DNA from 2 places in the Bradyrhizobium sp. 930_D9_N1_4 genome. Region 2 is predicted to be linked to the other one. Evidence: predicted binding sites of a transcription regulator. Region 2 holds the regulator's gene; the other holds the start of a gene.

Region 1 (9,546 bases), 2.5 Mb from region 2:
CCGGAATCGCCCATGGCGATGTAGATGTTCTTGCAGCCTGGATCGCGTCCGATGAAGCCCGCATAATCGACGGTGTCGAGCACCTGACCCGACCAGCGGTGGGTCTCCTCGCCGAGGGCCGGGATCAACTCTCTTGCCCAGGCTTCCAGCCGGGCGAAGCGCTCGGCTGCGTCATCGGCCTGTCCGCTCTTGTGATCCTCGCCGCCGACCAGCAAATAGTCGAGCTTGTCCGCTCCGGGCTGGAGCCGCACATAGTGATAGGGCTCTTCGGTGTCCCAGTAGAGCGCATCGGGCAAGGCGCCACGCGGGATCGCGAATGCGATGACGTAAGTGCGGTAGGGCGCGGTCTTGGTGTGAATGGCGAAACGATCCGAGATCGACGAGTTGGTTGCGACGACGGCGTGCCGGGCCACGATCCGTCCGCGCGCGGTTTTGACCAGCACGCCGCCGCCGTCCTCGATGACCTCGTCGACCGGACTGTCCCGAAAAAACTGAACGCCGCGGTCATGGCAGGCCTTGGCGACGCCTGCGAGATATTTGAGCGGGTGGAAGGTGGCCTGACGCGGATAGCGCAGGACATGGCGATGCTCGCATCCGCTGAAGGGGACGCCGACCAGACGATGGACCGCGGCGCCGACCGCGCGCACGGCGTCCATCTCCTGGTCGATCACGTCCGCCGGCATGTCCCGGCCCTGGAACAGATAGCCGTCGAGCCTGCGGAAGTCGCAGTCGATCGCTTCCTGTTTCTGCACCGCCTCGATCCGGTCGACAGCGGCGGCCTGGCTTTCGCAAAACAGCCGGGTTGCCTCAATACCCTTGATCTTCGTCATCTCGCTGACCAGGTCGTCGCAGAGCGGCGCAAGATGCGCGGAGGTCCGAGACGTCATGCCGCCTGAGATGCGCCCGCGATCGATGACCATCACCGACTTGCCGCGCTTGCAAAGCTCATAGGCCGTCGAAATGCCGGCGATGCCGGAGCCGATCACGGCCACATCGCATTGGGCGTCGCCGCCCAGCGAACCCGCCGCGGGCATCACGAGGGTATCCATCCATAGGGAATTGCTGGTCATTTGGCCGCTCTCCGATCGAGGAGAACGCCATCTTCGCGGACGAGGTTCCTACGGCCGCTTCCACCGGGTGCGACATTCTGGCGGCGACCACCTTTGGGCACGAGGGGCGGCGGCGCCCTGCATCTGCCCCTCCGGAAGCCTCATGCCCCCCGATCTCGACGACCGTGTTTAAGCGACGTTAATGATGTCCTCTCGATTTGGCACATCCCGCTCTGTTGCGATCCCTGTTTCTGGATTGCCCGTAAGTGTTGATTAAGAAGGCCATATCCATATTCAGGCCAGTGACGGGTGGCGATCGGCTGCATCTATCTCGCTGTCTCCCCCGATCAAAAATGAATTCAGGGAAGTGTTTTCTGCCGCCACGACGGCAATCAGGATGAAGGTCATGCTCCGCCGGCTAATGCTCCGTTTCGCAAGGGACCGGAAGGCCAACATCGCCGTCATCTTCGCGCTCATGATGGTTCCGATCATCTTTCTGCTCGGCATGACGCTCGACTACACGCAGGCGGTGCGCAAGCGGGAGCAGTTGAACGCCGCCGCCGACGCGGCCGCGATCGCGGCCGTGAGGCCCGCGATGCTGACCCAGACCAACACCGATACCGTCAAGGCTACCGCGGCAGCCGTCTTTGCAGCGAAGGCAAATCTCGCCGGCTTGGTTGCGACGCCCACGCCGACGATCACCGTCACGGATTCCGGGCTCGCTCGGACCATCACGGTCGCTTACGCCGCGCAGTCCATCAACAACTTCCCCAGCGTCCTCGGCAAGCAGAACTGGGACGTCGCCGGCTCTGCGACGGCGAAGGCGTCGAGCGCGCCCAACATGAATTTCTACCTGCTGCTGGACGACTCGCCGTCGATGGCGATCGCGGCAACGCAGACCGACATCACCAACATGATCGCGGCCACGAAAAACCAGCCTTCGGGTTCGAAAAATTGCGCGTTCGCGTGCCATGAGACGAACCCCCAGAAGGACAGCGGCGCCAGTGCGTCGACCAAGGACAACCTCACGATCGCACGCGCGAGCAACATCACGCTCCGCATCGATCTCGTGCAGAATGCCGTCACGCAATTGCTCAAGGGACCGTGGACGTGCCCGCAATCGGGTGTGACGGGCGGCGTCATGCAGTGCATGTCGGCGCTCAACAACACCACCTACAAGGCGGCCCTCTACACCTTCGACTATGCCCTCAACACCATCCAGACGCTGACCACCCCGGACACCGCCGCCACCAAGATCGCCAACATCCAGCTCATGACGGTCGACCACCAGAATTGCATCATTACCGCCAGCAACGGCACCTGCGTCTACTCCACCGACTACGGCACGGATATCTCGGGCGGGCTCACGGGCGTCAACACTGTGATGCCTGCGCCGGGCACCGGCACCAATCAGGCGGGCGATACGCCGCAGGAAGTGGTCTTCCTCGTCACGGACGGCGTCGAAGACAAGCTGATGCCGAAGCCCGGCACCTGCGACGCGGCTGCCACCTATCCGCTTCCGACCGGCAGCAGCACGACCGTGCGCTGCCAGCAGGCGCTCGACACGTCGATCTGCACGACGATCAAGAATCGCGGCATTCGCATCGCGGTCCTCTACACCGAGTATCTGCAACTGACGACCGACAGCTGGTACAACAGCCGCATCGCGCAGTTCAACAATCCGTCCTCGTCCACGGGCACGATCGCGACGCGGCTGCAATCCTGCGCATCGCCCGGCCTGTATGCGAGCGTGCAGACGGGTGGCGACATTTCCACGGCGCTGACCAACCTGTTCATCAAGGTTGCGTCCAGCACGGCCAGCCTCGTGCAGTAGGGAAGGGGCCATGCTCGGATCAATCGCAACAACGAAGAGGCGCCGCAGCCGCTGCGCTGTGTTCGCTCGCGACAGCAGGGGCGCCACGGCGGTCGAGTTCGCGCTCGTCGCCGCGCCGTTCCTCGCGCTCATCATTGCGCTCATGCAGACGTTTCTGGTCTTCTTTGCCCAGCAAACGCTCGAATCCGTGGCGCGCCAATCAGCGCGCCTCGTCATGACCGGGCAGATTCAATCTGCGCAAATGAATCAGGCCGCTTTCAAGCAGAAGGTCTGCGACCAGATCGTGATCCTGTTCAATTGCAGCGGCATCATGGTCGACATGCAGGTCGCGACGTCATGGAGTTCCGCGAACACGGCCACGCCCAGCCTGACCTTCGATGGCTCGGGCAAAGTCACCAATACCTGGCAGTACGATCCGGGCGATGCCGGTGACATCGTCGTTCTCCGCGTCATGTATGTCTGGCCGGTGGTTCTCGGGCCGCTCGGTTTCAATCTCTCGAACCTCTCCAACGGCAACCGGCTGATGATGTCGTCCGCCGCGTTCCAGAACGAGCCAGGAGCCACCTGATGATCTCCGCCCTGACGTCCCGCGCCCGGCACTTCCTCGCCGATGTTCGCGGTATCGCGGCGACGGAGTTCGCCATCGTGACGCCGTTCATGCTGGTGCTCTATGTCGGCGGCGTCGAGCTCGGCAACGGGCTGGCGATGAACGTCAAGGTCAGCGCGACCGCGCACAGCGTTGCCGACATGATCTCGCAGAACACGGCGGTGACGTCCACCCAGATGGACGGCATTCTTGCGGCTGCCAGCTCCATCATGGCGCCGTATCCCGTCAAGAACGGCAGCACCTCCCTGATGACGATCACGGTCTCGGAAGTCTCGACCGACTCGACGGGCAAGGCGACGGTTCAATGGAGCAAGTCGACCAGCACGTCGGGGGCGAGAGCCGTCGGCCAGCAGATGACCCTGTCGTCCTTTACCGCGCCGGCCAGCACCACCAATGCCAATATCTCGCTGATCCTGAGCGAGGTGTCCTACGACTACGCACCCAATCTCGGCTTCACGATCGCCGGCACGGTGACGCTGAGCGACAGCTACTATCTGTTTCCGCGCTGCTCGACGAACAGCCCGGCCACGTCGAGCTTTCCCTATTACGACGTGAAATATCCGGCGGCGAAGACCTGCACATGCGTGCAGCATTTGCAGCAGAAGACCTGCTGATCGCCGATCACGACTGCGGCCGGCCGCGGTCAAGGCGACGCCAGGCGGCCGCGGTTCTGTCCATGGCTCGCGGGGTGAGCCGGGGCAGGTTCGGCATGGTGACATCATGCTCCTGTTTTGCCCGACGAGTCAAATTTCCTTCGGGAAAACGTAAGTCATTGATCCGCCACGCCCCGTCTACTGTGCATGGGGTTGTTTTCGAATTTATTGTCTGGAGCGCCCCAAAAATTACGCGCTCTCGGTCTCCCGGTGCACGTCGTGCACCACCAGACCCATGCCCTCGTCCGGCATCTTGATCCAGTCGCGGCGCTTCAGCGTGCGCTTGGTGTCTTCGTAGCCGCTGGTCCAGTGCTCGCGCATCGAGGTGCCCGAGAACTCGTGGTCCTTGGCGTCGCCCTCGTAGGCCTTCTGCTGATAGATCAGATGCAGGATCGCGATCTCCGGCATGCGGCGCAGGCTCGCCTTGAGGCTGCGGTCCTCGTCGGAGAGTTGCTCGTCCGGGACTTTCGTCAGCGCCTTGTAGACCAGGACCTTGAGATTGTGCGTGCGGCGGTAGACGTCGGTGTTGTGGCGCGTGCGCGAGGAATACATGATGTCCTTGTGGCGGGCCATCACGTCCTGGATCGAGCGCGGCAGCACGCCGCGTGCGCTGAACAGGTCGACCTGGAACACCAGCGAATTGAGCGCGTCCTCCTGGTCGAGCAGGTGCTGGAGCGGCGTGTTGGAGACGATGCCGCCGTCCCAGAAATGATCGGTGCCGATCCGCACCATCGGCAACGCCGGGGGCAGGGCGCCGGAGGCCATGATGTGCTCTGGCTCGATCTCGTCGTGCGAATTGTCGAAATAGATGAAGTTGCCTGACAGCACGTTCACGGCGCCGACCGCGAAGCGGACCTTCTTCTCGTTGATGAGATCGAAGTCGACGAGCTCGAGCAGGCTCTCCTTGAGCGGCATCGTGTCGTAATAGCTGGTCGCGGTCTTCGCGCCGACCGGGCTGAACCAGGGGTTCATCTGGTGCGGGGTGAAGAAGCCGGGCTGGCCCATCGCCGACGTCATCCACGAGCTGTAGAGGTTGCGCCACTGGCGGAAGACGTCGCCGTCGGGCGTGTAGTGCCAGATCTTGCGGTTGGTGATGCGCTCCCAGAAGATGCGCAGCGCCTCCAGCCGCCTCTCCGGCTTGTTGCCGGCGATGATGGCTGAATTGATCGCACCGATCGAAACACCGCAGACCCAGTCGGGCTCGATGCCGGCCTCGTGCAGGGCCTGATAGACGCCGGCCTGGTAGGCGCCGAGCGCACCGCCGCCTTGCAGTACCAGCGCGACGCGATCGCAGCGCTCGGGCCGCCAGCCCTTGGAAGGGGGCTGATGTGTCTGATGAGCGGATTGCGGCGTGCGGGCGTCCATGGGGATGTCTCCTGCGTAAGCCGAAACGATTGCGTCACGTGGTGACGGTGTGATGACAAGACGGGTGCCGATGCGTTGCCGGCGATGCAGACCGACGCGGCGGAAAGGCAGGAGGTCGTGTGCCTGACGGAAAACCTTCACATCGCAGTCAATGACGGCCGCTAGCAATTCCGGCCGAACGGGATCACAGGAGAGCCGCGATGCGCAGTGAAGACGTGCTGAGACTTCCGTCCATGCCGGCAGCCGGGCCGAGCTATCCAGCCGGGCCGTACCGCTTCGTCAACCGCGAATTCCTCGTCATCACCTACGAGACCGATCCGGAGCTGATCCGCGCCGGCCTGCCCGAGCCGCTGGAGCCAATCGACCAGCCGATCGTGCATTACGAATGGATCAAGATGCCGGACTCCTCCGGCTTCGGCAGCTACACCGAGTCCGGCCTCGTCATCCCCGCGCGCCTGCACGGCGAGGACGTCAATTTCGTCTCGCAGATGTATCTGGACGACGATCCGCCGATCGCCGCCGGCCGCGAGATCTGGGGATTTCCCAAGAAATACGCCCATCCCAAGCTCGAGATCGTCAAGGACACCCTGACGGGCACGCTGGAATATGCGGGCCAGCAAGTCGCCATGGGCACGATGGGCTACAAGCACGAGAGCATGGCCGGCAACGGCGATCTCACCCGCGCCACGCTGTCGAAGACGCAGATCAATCTGAAGATGATTCCCGGTGTCGACGGCCGGCTCGAGATCTGCCAGCTGGTCGCGATCAACCTCGTCGACATCGTGCCGAAAGGCTCCTGGATGGGGCCGGGCCGGCTGCATCTGGTGCCGCACGTCAATGCGCCGGTCGCCGATTTCCCGGTTCGCCGCTGCCTCGGTGCGCACCATTATATCGCCGACCTGACGCTCCCGTTCGGCCGCGTCGTGCACGACTATGTCAAGGAAGCGGAAGCCGTGGCGGCGACGGGGATGGCGGCGGAGTAGGGCGCCATCATGAAACTGTAACAAAGCCGTAATTGAGTACCCGAATGGATCTGGAAGGCGCTGTCGGCCGCCTTCCGGATTGGGGATGTGTTGACGGGTGGGGTGGCCATGGCTGAAGCGGCAAAGCTTGTCAGCACGATAGCGAATGCCGAGTCCGCCATTCCCGGCCTCGTCTGGGCGTTTCGCCTGCACGCCGACGGCAGCGCCGAGCCGCTTCCGATCGACCAGCCGATCGAGTTCAGCCATGACGGCCGGCTCTGGCTGCATTTCAACCTGACCGATGCGCGCGTACGCCCGTGGATCGCGGGATCGACGTTGCCGCCGCTCGCGCGCGAGCTGCTGCTGTCGAACGACACGTTCCAGCAGCTTCACGTCATCGACCACTGCGTTTACGGCGTGTTCTCCGATCTCGTGCGCGACATCGACAGCGCGACGGAGGAGACCGCGTTTCTCAGTTTCGCCATGACCGAGCACCTCCTCGTCAGCGGCCGGCACCAGGCGCTGTGCTCGGCGGACGCGACGCGGCGCGTGCTCGAAGGCGGCTACCGCGTCGACAATGTCGCCCATCTCCTGGAAAAGATCGTCGACGAGGTCGCCGACACCTTGGATCGCATGGCCGACAATCTCGGCCAGGAGATCGACTGCATCGAGGAACGGATTTTGGCCGACGACGCCCAGCCGGAGATGCGCCGCAATCTCGGCCGTCTCCGCCGCACCTGCGTCCGGCTGCATCGCCAGCTCACAGGCCTGCGCGTGCTGTTCCATCGCCTGGACCAGAAGAACACGGACCATCTCTCATCCGCCTTGCGCATCCACGCCGGCAAGCTGGCGCAGCGGCTCGACGGGCTCGACCACGACATCGTCGAACTGCGCGAGCGCAGCCGCCTGCTTGAGGAGGAGCTGCGCTTCAAGAACGAGGAGGAGAGCAACCGCCACCTCCACACGCTCTCCATCGTGACCTCGCTGCTGCTGCCGCCGACCCTGATCACCGGCATTTTTGGTATGAACACGAAAGGCCTGCCGCTCACCGATGTGGAGAGCGGATTTCTCGTGGCAGCGCTGTTGATGGCGTCGTCAGTTGGTGCGGCCTATCTGTTCATGCGGCGTACGGGCATTTTCAAGAAATAGCGTGCGCCGATCGTGAGTTCGATTGCCCAAAAATCTCTGGCGACCGCGATCGTGCTGGCGTCCATGGTGGCGAGCACGAGCACATTCGCCGGCGCCAAGGACGAGAGCGCGGCCGAATGGCTGGCGCCAAAATGGTTCAACGAATGGCATGACGGCCTCGCCAACAAGGGCCTGAATTTCGGTGCCACCTACATCGCCGACAACATCGCCAACGTTTCCGGCGGCGTGAAGCGCGGTGCCATCCATTTCGGCCGGCTCGATCTGTCGGTCGATGCCGATCTCGACAAGCTGGTCGGCTGGACCGGCGGCCGCTTCTACGCCAATGCGTTCGTGATCTACGGCCAGGGGCTGTCCCGCAACTACGTCATGAATCTCGCCACCATCAGCGAGATCGAGGCGCTGCCGGACCAGCGGCTCTACAACGCCTATTTCGAGCAGAGCTTCTTTGGCGACCGCCTCAACATCAGGGCCGGCCAGCAGGCCGCCGACGTCGAGTTCTTCGACAGCCAGACTGACGACCTCTTCATCAACGGCACGTTCGGCTGGCCGGCGATCAAGGCGAGCAATTTGCCGGCCGGCGGCCCGGCGCCGCCGATCGCGGTGCCCGGCATTCGCATCAAGGCGGCGCTGACCGACAAGATCACCGCGTTCGGTGCGGTGTTCAATGGCGATCCCTCGGGGCCCGGCGATCAGGACCCGCAGCTCCGCGACCATCATGGTCTCGCCTTCCGTGTCAACGATCCGCCGTGGGTGATCGGGCAAGTCCGCTTCAACTACGACATCGATATCGGCGGCCGTTCGCTCGCCGGCAATTTCACGCCGGGCGCCTGGAAGCATTATGGCTCGTTCGACAGCCAGCGCTTTACGACGGACGGCCAATCGATCGCCGACCCAGGCGGCACCGGAATTCCCGCGAAGCTCAAAGGCAATTACGGCATCTTCGCCGTGATCGAGCAGGTGCTGTACCGCCCGCCGGAGGTGAAGGACAACAGCACCTCGGCCTCGATCCCGGGCATCACCGCGTTCGGCCGCATCGCCTACAGCCCGCCGGATCGCAATCTGATCGACCTCTATCTCGACGGCGGCATCGGCTTCGTCGGCTTCACGCCGGGCCGCCCGCTCGACCGCTTCGGCGTGGCGATGGCCTATATGCGGATATCGAACACCGCGCGCAGTCTCGACGTCGACACGAATGTCTACACCGGCATCCAGGGTCCGGTGCGCAGCAACGAGACGCTGATCGAGATGATCTACGAGGCGCACATCAAGCCGGGCTGGCTGATCGCGCCTTACTTCCAGTATGTGCTCCGCCCCTCAGGCGGCATTCCGACCCCGAACGATCCGACCGGTGTCTCGCGGATCGGTGACGCCGCAGTGTTCGGCGTCACCTCCACGATCAGGTATTAGGCCATTGCCGGCTTCGGCTCGGCCTTGGGCTGCCGCGACAGCGCCAGCACGATCAGCGCGGCGAACACGCAGAGCGCGCCGGCGATGAAGAACGCGGGCAGATAGCTCTCATAGACCGTCCGCGAGAAGCCGGCGCCGAACGCGGCGGTGCCGGCGCCGAGCTGATGGCCGGCAAAGATCCAGCCGAACACCAGATTGGCACGCTCGGGGCCGAACTTCTGCGCCGTGAGGCGCACCGTCGGCGGCACCGTGGCGATCCAGTCGAGCCCGTAGAACATCGCGAAGATCGAGAGCCCATAGAACGAGAAGTCGCTGAAGGGGAGGAAGATCAGCGAGAGCCCGCGCAGGCCGTAATACCAGAACAGCAGATAGCGGTTGTCGTAGCGGTCCGACAGCCAGCCCGACATGATGGTGCCGAAGAAATCGAAGATGCCCATCGCAGCGAGCAGGCTTGCGGCCTGCACTTGCGGGATGCCGAAATCGAGGCACATCGGGATCAGATGCACCTGGACGAGGCCGT
Region 2 (9,546 bases):
AGGCCAGCACGTTGTTGTCGTCGCCGGTCCAGGCCACCGTCCGGCCCTCGATCGGGCCGCGATGCTCCTCGTAGGTCATGAGGTCGGCCATCACCTGGCACGGATGCGAGCGCCGCGTCAGGCCGTTGATGACGGGCACGGTCGCATATTCCGCAAGCTCCAGCAGGGCCTCGTGATTGAGGATGCGGATCATGATGGCGTCGACATAGCGCGAGAGAACGCGCGCGGTGTCGGCGATGGTCTCGCCGCGGCCGAGCTGCATCTCGGCGCCGGTGAGCATGATGGGCTCGCCGCCGAGCTGGCGCATGGCGACGTCGAACGACACGCGGGTGCGGGTCGAGGGACGCTCGAAGATCATCGCCAGCGTCTTGCCTTCGAGCGGCCTCACCGGCTGATGCGCCTTCTGCTTCGCCTTCATGGCGGAGGAGGCTGCGAGCATGCTCTTGAGCTCCGACAGCGGCAGCTCGTTGATATCGAGGAAGTGCTTCGGCGTTTTACTCGGGGACTTGCTCATCAGCTTGCCGCCCGCTTGTTGCCGGCAAGCGCAGTGCAGGCACGCTCTAACCGCCCGACGCTGTCCTCGATCTCCGCTTCGGTGACGATCAAGGGTGGCAGGAAGCGCACGACGTTGTCGCCGGCGCCGACGGTGAGCAGTTTTTCGTTGCGCAGCGCCGCGACCAGGTCGCCGGAGGGCACCACGGCCTTGATGCCGATCAGAAGCCCCTCGCCGCGCACTTCGCTGACGACATCAGGATGCCGGTCGATCACGGAAGCGAGCTTCTGCTTGAGCAGCAGCGACATCCTCTGCACGTGGTCGAAGAAGCCGGGCTTGAGCATCACGTCGAGCACGGCATTCGCCGCCGCGATCGCCAACGGATTGCCGCCGAAGGTCGAGCCGTGGGAGCCCGGCCCCATCCCGGACGCCGCATCCGCGGTCGCCAGGATCGCGCCGATCGGGAAGCCGCCGCCGAGCGCCTTCGCCAGCGACATCACGTCGGGTGTCACACCGGTGCGCCGATGCGCGAACAGATCGCCGGTGCGGCCCATGCCGGTCTGCACCTCGTCGAACGCGAGCAGCAGGCCCTTCTCGTCGCAAAGCTGGCGCAACGCCCTCAGGAAGGAAGGCGTCGCCGAGCGCACGCCGCCCTCGCCCTGGATCGGCTCGATCAGGATGCCGGCGGTCTGCGGACCGATCGCCTTCTTCACGGCCTCGATGTCACCGTGCGGGATCTGGTCGAAACCATCCATCGGCGGTCCAAAACCTTCGAGATATTTTGCCGAGCCCGTCGCAGCCAGCGTTGCCAGCGTGCGGCCGTGGAAGGCGCCTTCGAAGGTGATGATGCGATAGCGTTCCGGGTGCCCCTTGGAGAAGTGATGATGGCGGACCAGCTTGATCACACCCTCCAGCGCCTCGGCGCCGGAATTGCAGAAGAACACGAAGTCCGCAAAGCTCTCATGGCACAGGCGCGCGGCAAGCTTTTCGCCGTCCGGGCTCTGGAACAGGTTCGACATGTGCCAGAGCTTCGTCGCCTGCTCCTGCAACGCCGTGACCAGCGCGGGATGGGCATGGCCGAGCGCGTTCACGGCGACGCCGGAGGTAAAATCGAGGTAGCGGTCGCCATTGGTCGCGATCAGCCAGCAGCCTTCGCCGCGCTCGAAACCGAGGTCGGACCTGGCGAAAACGGGGAGCAAATGCGGCGCTGCGCTGTTAGTCATGACGGTCACTTGATTGTTGCGGACGGTGTGAGCGTGCATTGCGCAACGCACCATCAACCGGCCCGGAAAACGAAACGTGCCGCCTTTTAAGGGCGGCACGTGGGGCTATCTTATGCCTGGCAAGACGGGTGTCAATGCCGCCCGGAAAGCCTCGCGAAACGCAGAATCCGTAGTCTTGCGGTGGCGATTTGCGGGATTTTCGCCACGGAACATGTGGAAGCGAGTCGGCGGACTCTTGCGCGTGAGTCACGCCATATTGTAGCGTTTGGCTTGTCAGATACGACATCTCGTGCGGCAGTTCTGATCCCAAGAGTCCTCTTGTACCGGCGTAAGCGTTCGGGCGTTCAAGTTGCGCCCGGCGAGCCTTAAGGGATTCTGGCGGCACGGGTTTTTCGAAGCTTAGGCATTCGCTGTGCGGCCCCAGGATGGCAGGCGCCGGCGAAGGAAAGGGTGCAATGACGGTTTTGACCTGGTCGGATGATCGCGTCGAGCAGCTGAAAAAGCTCTGGGAGGCCGGACTTTCGGCCAGCCAGATCGCGGCAGAGCTCGGTAATGTCACCCGCAACGCCGTGATCGGCAAGGTGCACAGGCTCGGCCTGTCCGGCCGCGCCAAGAGCCCCTCATCCGCTGCGCCCCGGCCGCGCAAGGCGCGTCCCGCCCAGCACATGATGCGGGTGAGCCGTCCCATCGCACGCGGCAACACCGCGCTGGCGCAGGCCTTCGAGGTCGAAGTCGAGGCTGAACCGGTTACTTACGACAACGTGGTGCCGATGAGCCAGCGGCTGTCGCTGCTGGAGCTGAACGAAGCCACCTGCCACTGGCCGGTCGGCGATCCCTCGAGCCCGGATTTCTTCTTCTGCGGCGGCAAGGCGCTCTCGGGCCTGCCTTACTGCGCCCAGCACTCGCGCGTCGCGTATCAGCCGGCCGCTGATCGTCGCCGTGCACCGGCAAAGCCCGGGCCGCGCTGAGCACGGCCTCAGGCGACATCGAGAAAAAGAAAAGCGCGCCATCCGGCGCGCTTTTTTGTTGGCTTATTGGCCGTTAGCTTGACGCCTGCTCTGCCTTCGCAAAGCGGTCGTCGAGCGCGTAGCCGGCGCCGCGGACGGTGCGGATCGGATCCTGCTCGCGGCCGAGATTGAGCAACTTGCGCAGGCGGCCGATATGGACGTCGACGGTGCGCTCGTCGATATAGATGTCGCGGCCCCAGACGCTGTCGAGCAGCTGCTCGCGCGAGAACACCCGGCCCGGATGCTCCAAGAAGAACTCCAGCAGGCGATATTCGGTCGGGCCGAGATCGATCGGCCGGCCCGAGCGCGCCACGCGGCGCTTGTCGCGGTCGAGCTCGATGTCGCCATAGGCGAGCACGGTGGCGAGCCGCTCGGGGCTAGCGCGCCTGAGCAGGCCCTTCACACGCGCCAACAGCTCCGGCACCGAGAACGGCTTGACGATGTAGTCGTCGGCACCGGTCGCTAGCCCGCGGACCCGCTCGCTCTCCTCACCGCGTGCGGTGAGCATGATGATCGGGAGCTGCTTGGTCTCGGGGCGGGTACGAAGCCGCCGGCACAATTCGATGCCTGACAGCCCCGGCAGCATCCAGTCGAGCACGATCAGATCGGGGATGTGCTCCTTGAGGCGGGTGTCGGCGTCGTCGCCGCGCATCACCGTCTCGACGTCATAGCCGTCGCCTTCGAGGTTGTAGCGAAGCAGCTCGGTGAGAGCTTCCTCGTCTTCAACCACCATAATGCGTGCGCCCATCGGGTCGTCGCTCCTTCAGGAAATCAGGTATTCGGGACCGACGTGGCGAAAGTCGTCATGTCGCCCTTCGGACGCTTGTCGGTGATCGCCTGTCCCTCGATCATGTAGAACACGGTCTCGGCGATGTTGGTGGCGTGGTCGCCGATGCGCTCGATGTTCTTGGCGCAGAACATCAGATGGATACAGAACGAGATGTTGCGCGGATCCTCCATCATGTAGGTGAGGAGCTCGCGGAACAGCGATGTGCAGATGGCGTCGACTTCCTCGTCGCCCTTCCACACCGCCATCGCCGCCGGCAGGTCGTGCGCGGCGTAGGCGTCCAGCACCGACTTGACCTGCTGCTGCACGAGGTCGGTCATGTGCTCGAGGCCGCGGAACAGTTTGAGCGGATGGAAGTCCGTCTCCAGCGCCGCGACGCGCTTGCCCATGTTCTTGGCGAGGTCGCCGATGCGTTCGAGATCGGTGGCGACGCGCATCGCGCCGACGATCTCGCGCAGATCGACCGCCATCGGCTGGCGGCGTGCGATGGTGAGAACGGCACGCTCCTCGATCTTCTTCTGGAGCGCGTCCAGCTCGGCGTCGATGGTGACGACGCGCTGACCGAGCGCGACGTCGCGGCGGATCAATGCGCCGACGGAATCGACGATCATGCGCTCGGCGATGCCGCCCATCTCGGCGACCAGGCGGGTGAGTTCCTGCAGGTCGGTGTCGAAGGCTTTTGCGGTATGTTCAGAACCCATGTCCCGTCTCCTCAGCCGAACCGGCCGGTGATGTAATCCTGCGTGCGCCGATCGCTCGGCGACGTGAAGATCTTGTTGGTGTCGTCGAACTCGATCAGCTCGCCGAGATACATGAAGGCGGTCTTGCCGGAGACGCGCGCCGCCTGCTGCATGTTATGGGTGACGATCGCGATCGTGTAATCCTCGGACAGCTCCTGGATCAGCTCCTCGACCTTGGCGGTCGAGATCGGGTCGAGCGCCGAGCAGGGCTCGTCGAACAGGATCACCTCGGGCCGTACCGCGACGGTGCGGGCGATGCAGAGGCGCTGCTGCTGGCCGCCGGAGAGCGACAGGCCGGAGGCATTGAGCTTGTCCTTGACCTCGTTCCAGAGCGCGCCGCCACGCAGCGCCTTCTCGACGCGGCCATCCATCTCGGATTTCGAGATCTTCTCATAGAGGCGGATGCCGAACGCGATGTTCTCGTAGATCGTCATCGGGAACGGCGTCGGCTTCTGGAACACCATGCCGACGCGGGCGCGCAGCAGATTGAGGTCCAGCCTGGGGTCGAGGACGTTGGTCTGGTCTAGCATGAGCTGACCGGTGGCGCGCTGGCCCGGATAGAGGTCGTACATCCGGTTGAAGATGCGCAGCAGGGTCGACTTGCCGCAGCCCGACGGGCCGATGAACGCCGTGACGCGGTTGGCGCCGAGCGTCAGGTTGATGTTCTTCAGCGCGTGGTGCTCGCCGTAATAGAAATTGAGGTTGCGAACCGTCACCTTGGCCGGAGCTTCGGGCAGCGGCTGCGAGCCGGGATGGACGGAGGCCGTACTGACGGAAACAGACATGTCGCTCATTTTGCAGTCCTCTCGGCGCTCAGGATGCGTGCGCCAATGTTCAGGGCAAGCACGGTCAAAGTGATCAGCAGGGCGCCGCTCCAGGCCAACTGCTTCCAGTAGGCATAGGGGCTCTGCACGAAGTTGTTGATGGTCACCGGCAGGTTGGCCATCGTCTTGTTCAGGCCCAGGCTGAAGAATTGGTTCGACAGCGCCGTGAACAGCAGCGGCGCGGTCTCGCCGGCGACGCGGGCAGTCGCCAGCATCACGCCGGTGATGAGACCCGACCGGGCCGCACGATAGGCGATCCGCTTGATCACCAGCGAGCGCGGCAGGCCGAGCGCGGAAGCCGCCTCGCGCAGGGGATTCGGCACCAACAGCAGCATGTCCTCGGTCGTGCGCAGCACCACCGGGATCACGATGACGGCAAGCGCAAGGCTGCCTGCGATCGCCGAGAAGCCGCGCATCGGCACCACCACCGCGCCATAGATGAACAGGCCGATGATGATCGAGGGCGCCGAGAGCAGGATGTCGTTGATGAAACGGATCACCGAGGTTAGGCGATCGTTGCGGCCGTATTCGGCAAGATAGGTGCCGGCGAACAGGCCGAGCGGCGCGCCGATGCCGACGCCGATCACCGTCATGATGACCGAACCGACGATGGCGTTGCGCAGGCCGCCTTCGGTCGAGCCCGGAGGCGGAGTGTCCGCGACGAAGAGCTCGAGGTTCAGGCCGGCCAGGCCGTTGAAGAGCAGCGTGACCAGGATCAGCGCGAGCCAGGTGACGCCGAAGACGGCTGCGGCAAAGCAGAGCCCGCGGATGACGACGTCCTTGCGGCGACGGCGCGAATAGATCGGATTGAGGGCCATGACTTTACTTCCCCGCCTTCTTGTCGAGCCGCATCAGCATCAATCGCGCCGCAGCCAGCACGAAGAACGTGAGTACGAACAGCAGGAGACCGAGCAGGATCAGGCCGGACTGATGCAGGCCATCGCTCTCGGCGAACTCGGATGCGATCGCCGCCGAGATCGTGGTGCCCGGCGCGAAGATCGATGAGGAGATACGGAACGAGTTGCCGATGATGAAGGTGACCGCCATGGTCTCGCCGAGCGCGCGGCCCAGCGCCAGCATGACGCCGCCGATGATGCCGACGCGGGTGTAGGGGATGACCACGCTGCGGACGACTTCCCAGGTGGTGCAGCCGACGCCGTAGGCGGCTTCCTTCAGCACCGGCGGCACCGTCTTGAACACGTCGACCGAGATCGAGGTGATGAAGGGCAGCACCATGATGGCGAGGATCAGCGCGGCGTTGAACATGCTGAGATAGGACGGGGGACCCGCGAAGATCGCGCCCAGCACGGGGACGCCGTCGAAGATCCTGATCATGAAGGGCTGGAACGTGTTGGCCAGGAACGGGCCGAGCACGAAGAAGCCCCACATGCCATAGATGATCGAGGGAATGCCGGCGAGCAGCTCGACCGCCATGCCGATCGGGCGGCGCAGCCATTGCGGGCAGAGCTCGGTGAGGAATATTGCAATGCCGAGACCGACCGGAATGGCGATCAGCATCGCGATGAAGGAGGTGACGAGCGTGCCGTACATCGGGCCGAGCGCGCCGAGCACAGGGGGATCTGCTGACGGCGCCCAGCGCTGCGTCCACAGGAAGGAGAAACCGTATTCCTTCATCGCCGGGAAGGCCCCGACGATCAGCGACAGGATGATGCCGCCGAGGATCAGCAGCACGGAGATCGCGCTGAGCCGCGTGATCCAGTAGAAAGTGACATCGCCGAGCTTGAATGCGCCTAACGCCTTGGCGCGATCATAAGGTCCAGCGGCATCAATTACATTGCTCTCGACAGCCATCTCAGCCACGCCGATCCCCTGTACTGACTATAAGTGTTTTTGAATTGCCGGTCTCGTGCCCCGGGCACGGCGCGTCGCCGATCCGGGGCCGAAACCTTGTCGTTCACGGTGCAGCCGCCCCGGCTGCACCGTGTTGGTCGAGGAGAGATTAGCTCTTGATCTCGGCAGCCCAGGTCTTCTCGACCAGGGTCACGACGCCTTCCGGCATCGGGATGTAGTCGAGCTCTTCAGCCGCCTTGCCGCCGCTCTTGAAGGCCCAGCGGAAGAACTTGATGGCTTCCTGCGAGGCCGCCTTGTCGGTGGCATCCTTGTGCATGAGGATGAAAGTCGCTGCCGTGATCGGCCAGGACTTCTCGCCGGGCTGGTCGGTCAGGATGACGTAATAGCCGGGAGCCTTGGCCCAGTCGGCGTTGGACGCGGCCGCCTGGAAGGCTTCGACGGTCGGCTGCACCGGCTTGCCGGCCTTGTTGACGAGACCGGTGTAGGTCAGCTTGTTCTGCTTGGCATAGGCGTACTCGACGTAGCCGATCGAGTTCTTCGTCTGGCTGATGTTGCCCGACACGCCTTCGTTGCCCTTGGCGCCGACGCCGACCGGCCACTCGACCGCGGTGCCTTCACCGATCTTGCTCTTCCACTCCGCACTGGCCTTGGCGAGGTAGTTGGTGAAGTTGAAGGTGGTGCCCGAACCGTCCGAGCGGCGGACCACGGTGATGGCGTCCGAGGGCAGCTTCAGGCTCGGATTGAGCTTCTTGATCGCGGCGTCGTCCCACTTGGTGATCTTGCCGAGATAGATACCGGCGAGGGTCTCGCCGTCGAACACCATCTCACCGGGCTTCACGCCCTCGATGTTGACGACCGGAACGATGGCGCCCATCACCATCGGCCACTGCACGAGGCCATCCTTCTCGAGCTGCTCGGCCTTGAGCGGCGCGTCGCTGGCGCCAAAGGTCACGGTCTTGGCCTGGATCTGCTTGATGCCGCCGCCGGAACCGATCGACTGGTAGTTCAGACCGTTGCCGGTCTCCTTCTTATAGGCGTCAGCCCACTTGGAATAAATCGGGAACGGGAAGGTCGCGCCGGCGCCCGTGATGTCGGCAGCAAAGGCTGCCGTCGTCGTTGCGGCGACCAAGCCGGCAGCGACGATAGTTTTGATGAAATTCATGCTGGTCTCCATACAGGGGAGCGAAGCGCCATCAGCGCCCGATCGCGCTCCCCGTCCCGCCCCTTTAGGAGCGGTCGGCTGTGCTTTTACGAAGGTTTCGTGACAGCTGGATGACGCAGTCAAGCGATTGAAATCGCTTGAGTATCAGATTGCGGCGGGAGTCTTCACCTGGGGAAAGCAGGCGGCAAAAGTGGCACCCTGCTTAGGGACACTTTCGATCAAAAGCCGGCCGCGATGCCGGTTAAGAATATGTTTCACCAGCGATAATCCGAGTCCCGTTCCGCCTTGGGAGCGGCTGTCGCCGACGTCCACCCGGTAGAACCGCTCGGTCAGGCGCGGCAGGTGCTCGGGCGCAATGCCGGGGCCGAAGTCACGGACCATGACCCGGATTTCCTGAGTTCCATCAGGGGCCACGGCATTGGTCAGCGACACGATGACACGCCCGCCAGAGGCGCCGTATTTGAGCGCGTTCTCGATCAAATTCTCGAACAGGCGAAGCAGCTCCTCGCGGTCGCCCGCGATCATCACGGGCGCTTCCGGCAGATGGGTCTCGACCTCGACCTGGCGCTCCCGCGCCAGCGGCTCGAGCCCGTCGGCGACCTGGAAGATGATCGGCAGCAGGTCGACCAGGGTGTCGGGCCGGACATGGGCCGACAGTTCGACCCGCGACAGGGAGAGCAGGTCGTCGATCAGACGCGCCATGCGGGTCGCCTGGTTGTGCATGATGCCGAGGAAGCGCTCACGCGCCTTGGGGTCGTCCTTGGCCTGGCCCTGGAGCGTGTCGATGAAGCCGGACAGCGCGGCCAGCGGCGTGCGCAGCTCGTGGCTGGCATTGGCGACGAAGTCGGCACGCATCTCCTCGACCCGGCGCAGCGGCGTCTGGTCGTGGAAGGTCATCAGCATGCATTTGTCGGCGCCGCCGAAGCTGGTCGGCACCGGCACCGGGGTGATGATCAGCTCCATCCACCGGTCGACCGGGACGTGGTCGAGATAGGTCGCGCGGCGCGGCTCGGTGGTCGCAATCGACTCGCGCAGCGCCGTGATGATCTCCGGCGAGCGCAACGCGAACTGGGCGAGCTCGTTCCTGCGCAACGCCGGCGCAAGCTGGGCTGCTGCGGCATTGAGATGGATGACGCGGCCGGCGCGATCGAGCAGCACCGCCGGATCCGGCATGCCGGCGACGACTGCGGCCACCGCCGCGCTCTCGACCGGATTGATGCGTCGGACGTCGTCGCGCGACGCCGCGGCGTCGTGCAAACGCCATGGAATCAGCGCCGCAACGGCAATACAGAGGAACACGGCAACGGCATGCAGCACCGACAATTCGCCGAGCGAGACCACCACCGACAGCGCCAGCGCGGCGGCAATCAGGATGACGGTCGAGTGCCGCAGCCGGTCGGACCAGGGCTGGGCGGGGGGAGAAGATGGGGTGTCGATCGCCATCGGGGCGAGCTTCTCCTGGGGGCCATACGCCAAAGATTAGCGCCGGTCAGGCGCC

The links. The regulator PhoB, encoded in region 2, activates phosphate uptake and scavenging genes when phosphate is short. The targets are predictions, from matches to a motif close to TGTCATNNANCTGTCAT.
Region 1: AB7532_RS14550 (acetoacetate decarboxylase) is a predicted target of PhoB. The motif match lies at 5,550-5,566, and genes of this name have one in related genera.

Annotation. Positions count from the first base shown of each region.
Region 1 is NZ_CP197236.1:3,166,800-3,176,345, forward strand. Features, by position in the region: gene AB7532_RS14525 (FAD-dependent oxidoreductase) at 1-1,070, opposite strand, end outside; gene AB7532_RS14530 (TadE/TadG family type IV pilus assembly protein) at 1,456-2,883, shown strand; gene AB7532_RS14535 (TadE/TadG family type IV pilus assembly protein) at 2,894-3,451, shown strand; gene AB7532_RS14540 (TadE/TadG family type IV pilus assembly protein) at 3,451-4,104, shown strand; gene AB7532_RS14545 (patatin-like phospholipase family protein) at 4,333-5,508, opposite strand; gene AB7532_RS14550 (acetoacetate decarboxylase) at 5,709-6,491, shown strand; gene AB7532_RS14555 (transporter) at 6,600-7,619, shown strand; gene AB7532_RS14560 (carbohydrate porin) at 7,683-9,026, shown strand; gene AB7532_RS14565 (MFS transporter) at 9,023-9,546, opposite strand, start outside.
Region 2 is NZ_CP197236.1:698,101-707,646, reverse strand. Features, by position in the region: gene argF (ornithine carbamoyltransferase) at 1-514, opposite strand, end outside; gene AB7532_RS03280 (aspartate aminotransferase family protein) at 514-1,716, opposite strand; gene AB7532_RS03275 (GcrA family cell cycle regulator) at 2,172-2,684, shown strand; gene phoB (phosphate regulon transcriptional regulator PhoB) at 2,758-3,471, opposite strand; gene phoU (phosphate signaling complex protein PhoU) at 3,495-4,211, opposite strand; gene pstB (phosphate ABC transporter ATP-binding protein PstB) at 4,223-5,044, opposite strand; gene pstA (phosphate ABC transporter permease PstA) at 5,041-5,892, opposite strand; gene pstC (phosphate ABC transporter permease subunit PstC) at 5,897-6,886, opposite strand; gene pstS (phosphate ABC transporter substrate-binding protein PstS) at 7,035-8,048, opposite strand; gene AB7532_RS03240 (ATP-binding protein) at 8,193-9,491, opposite strand; gene AB7532_RS03235 (lysylphosphatidylglycerol synthase domain-containing protein) at 9,538-9,546, opposite strand, start outside.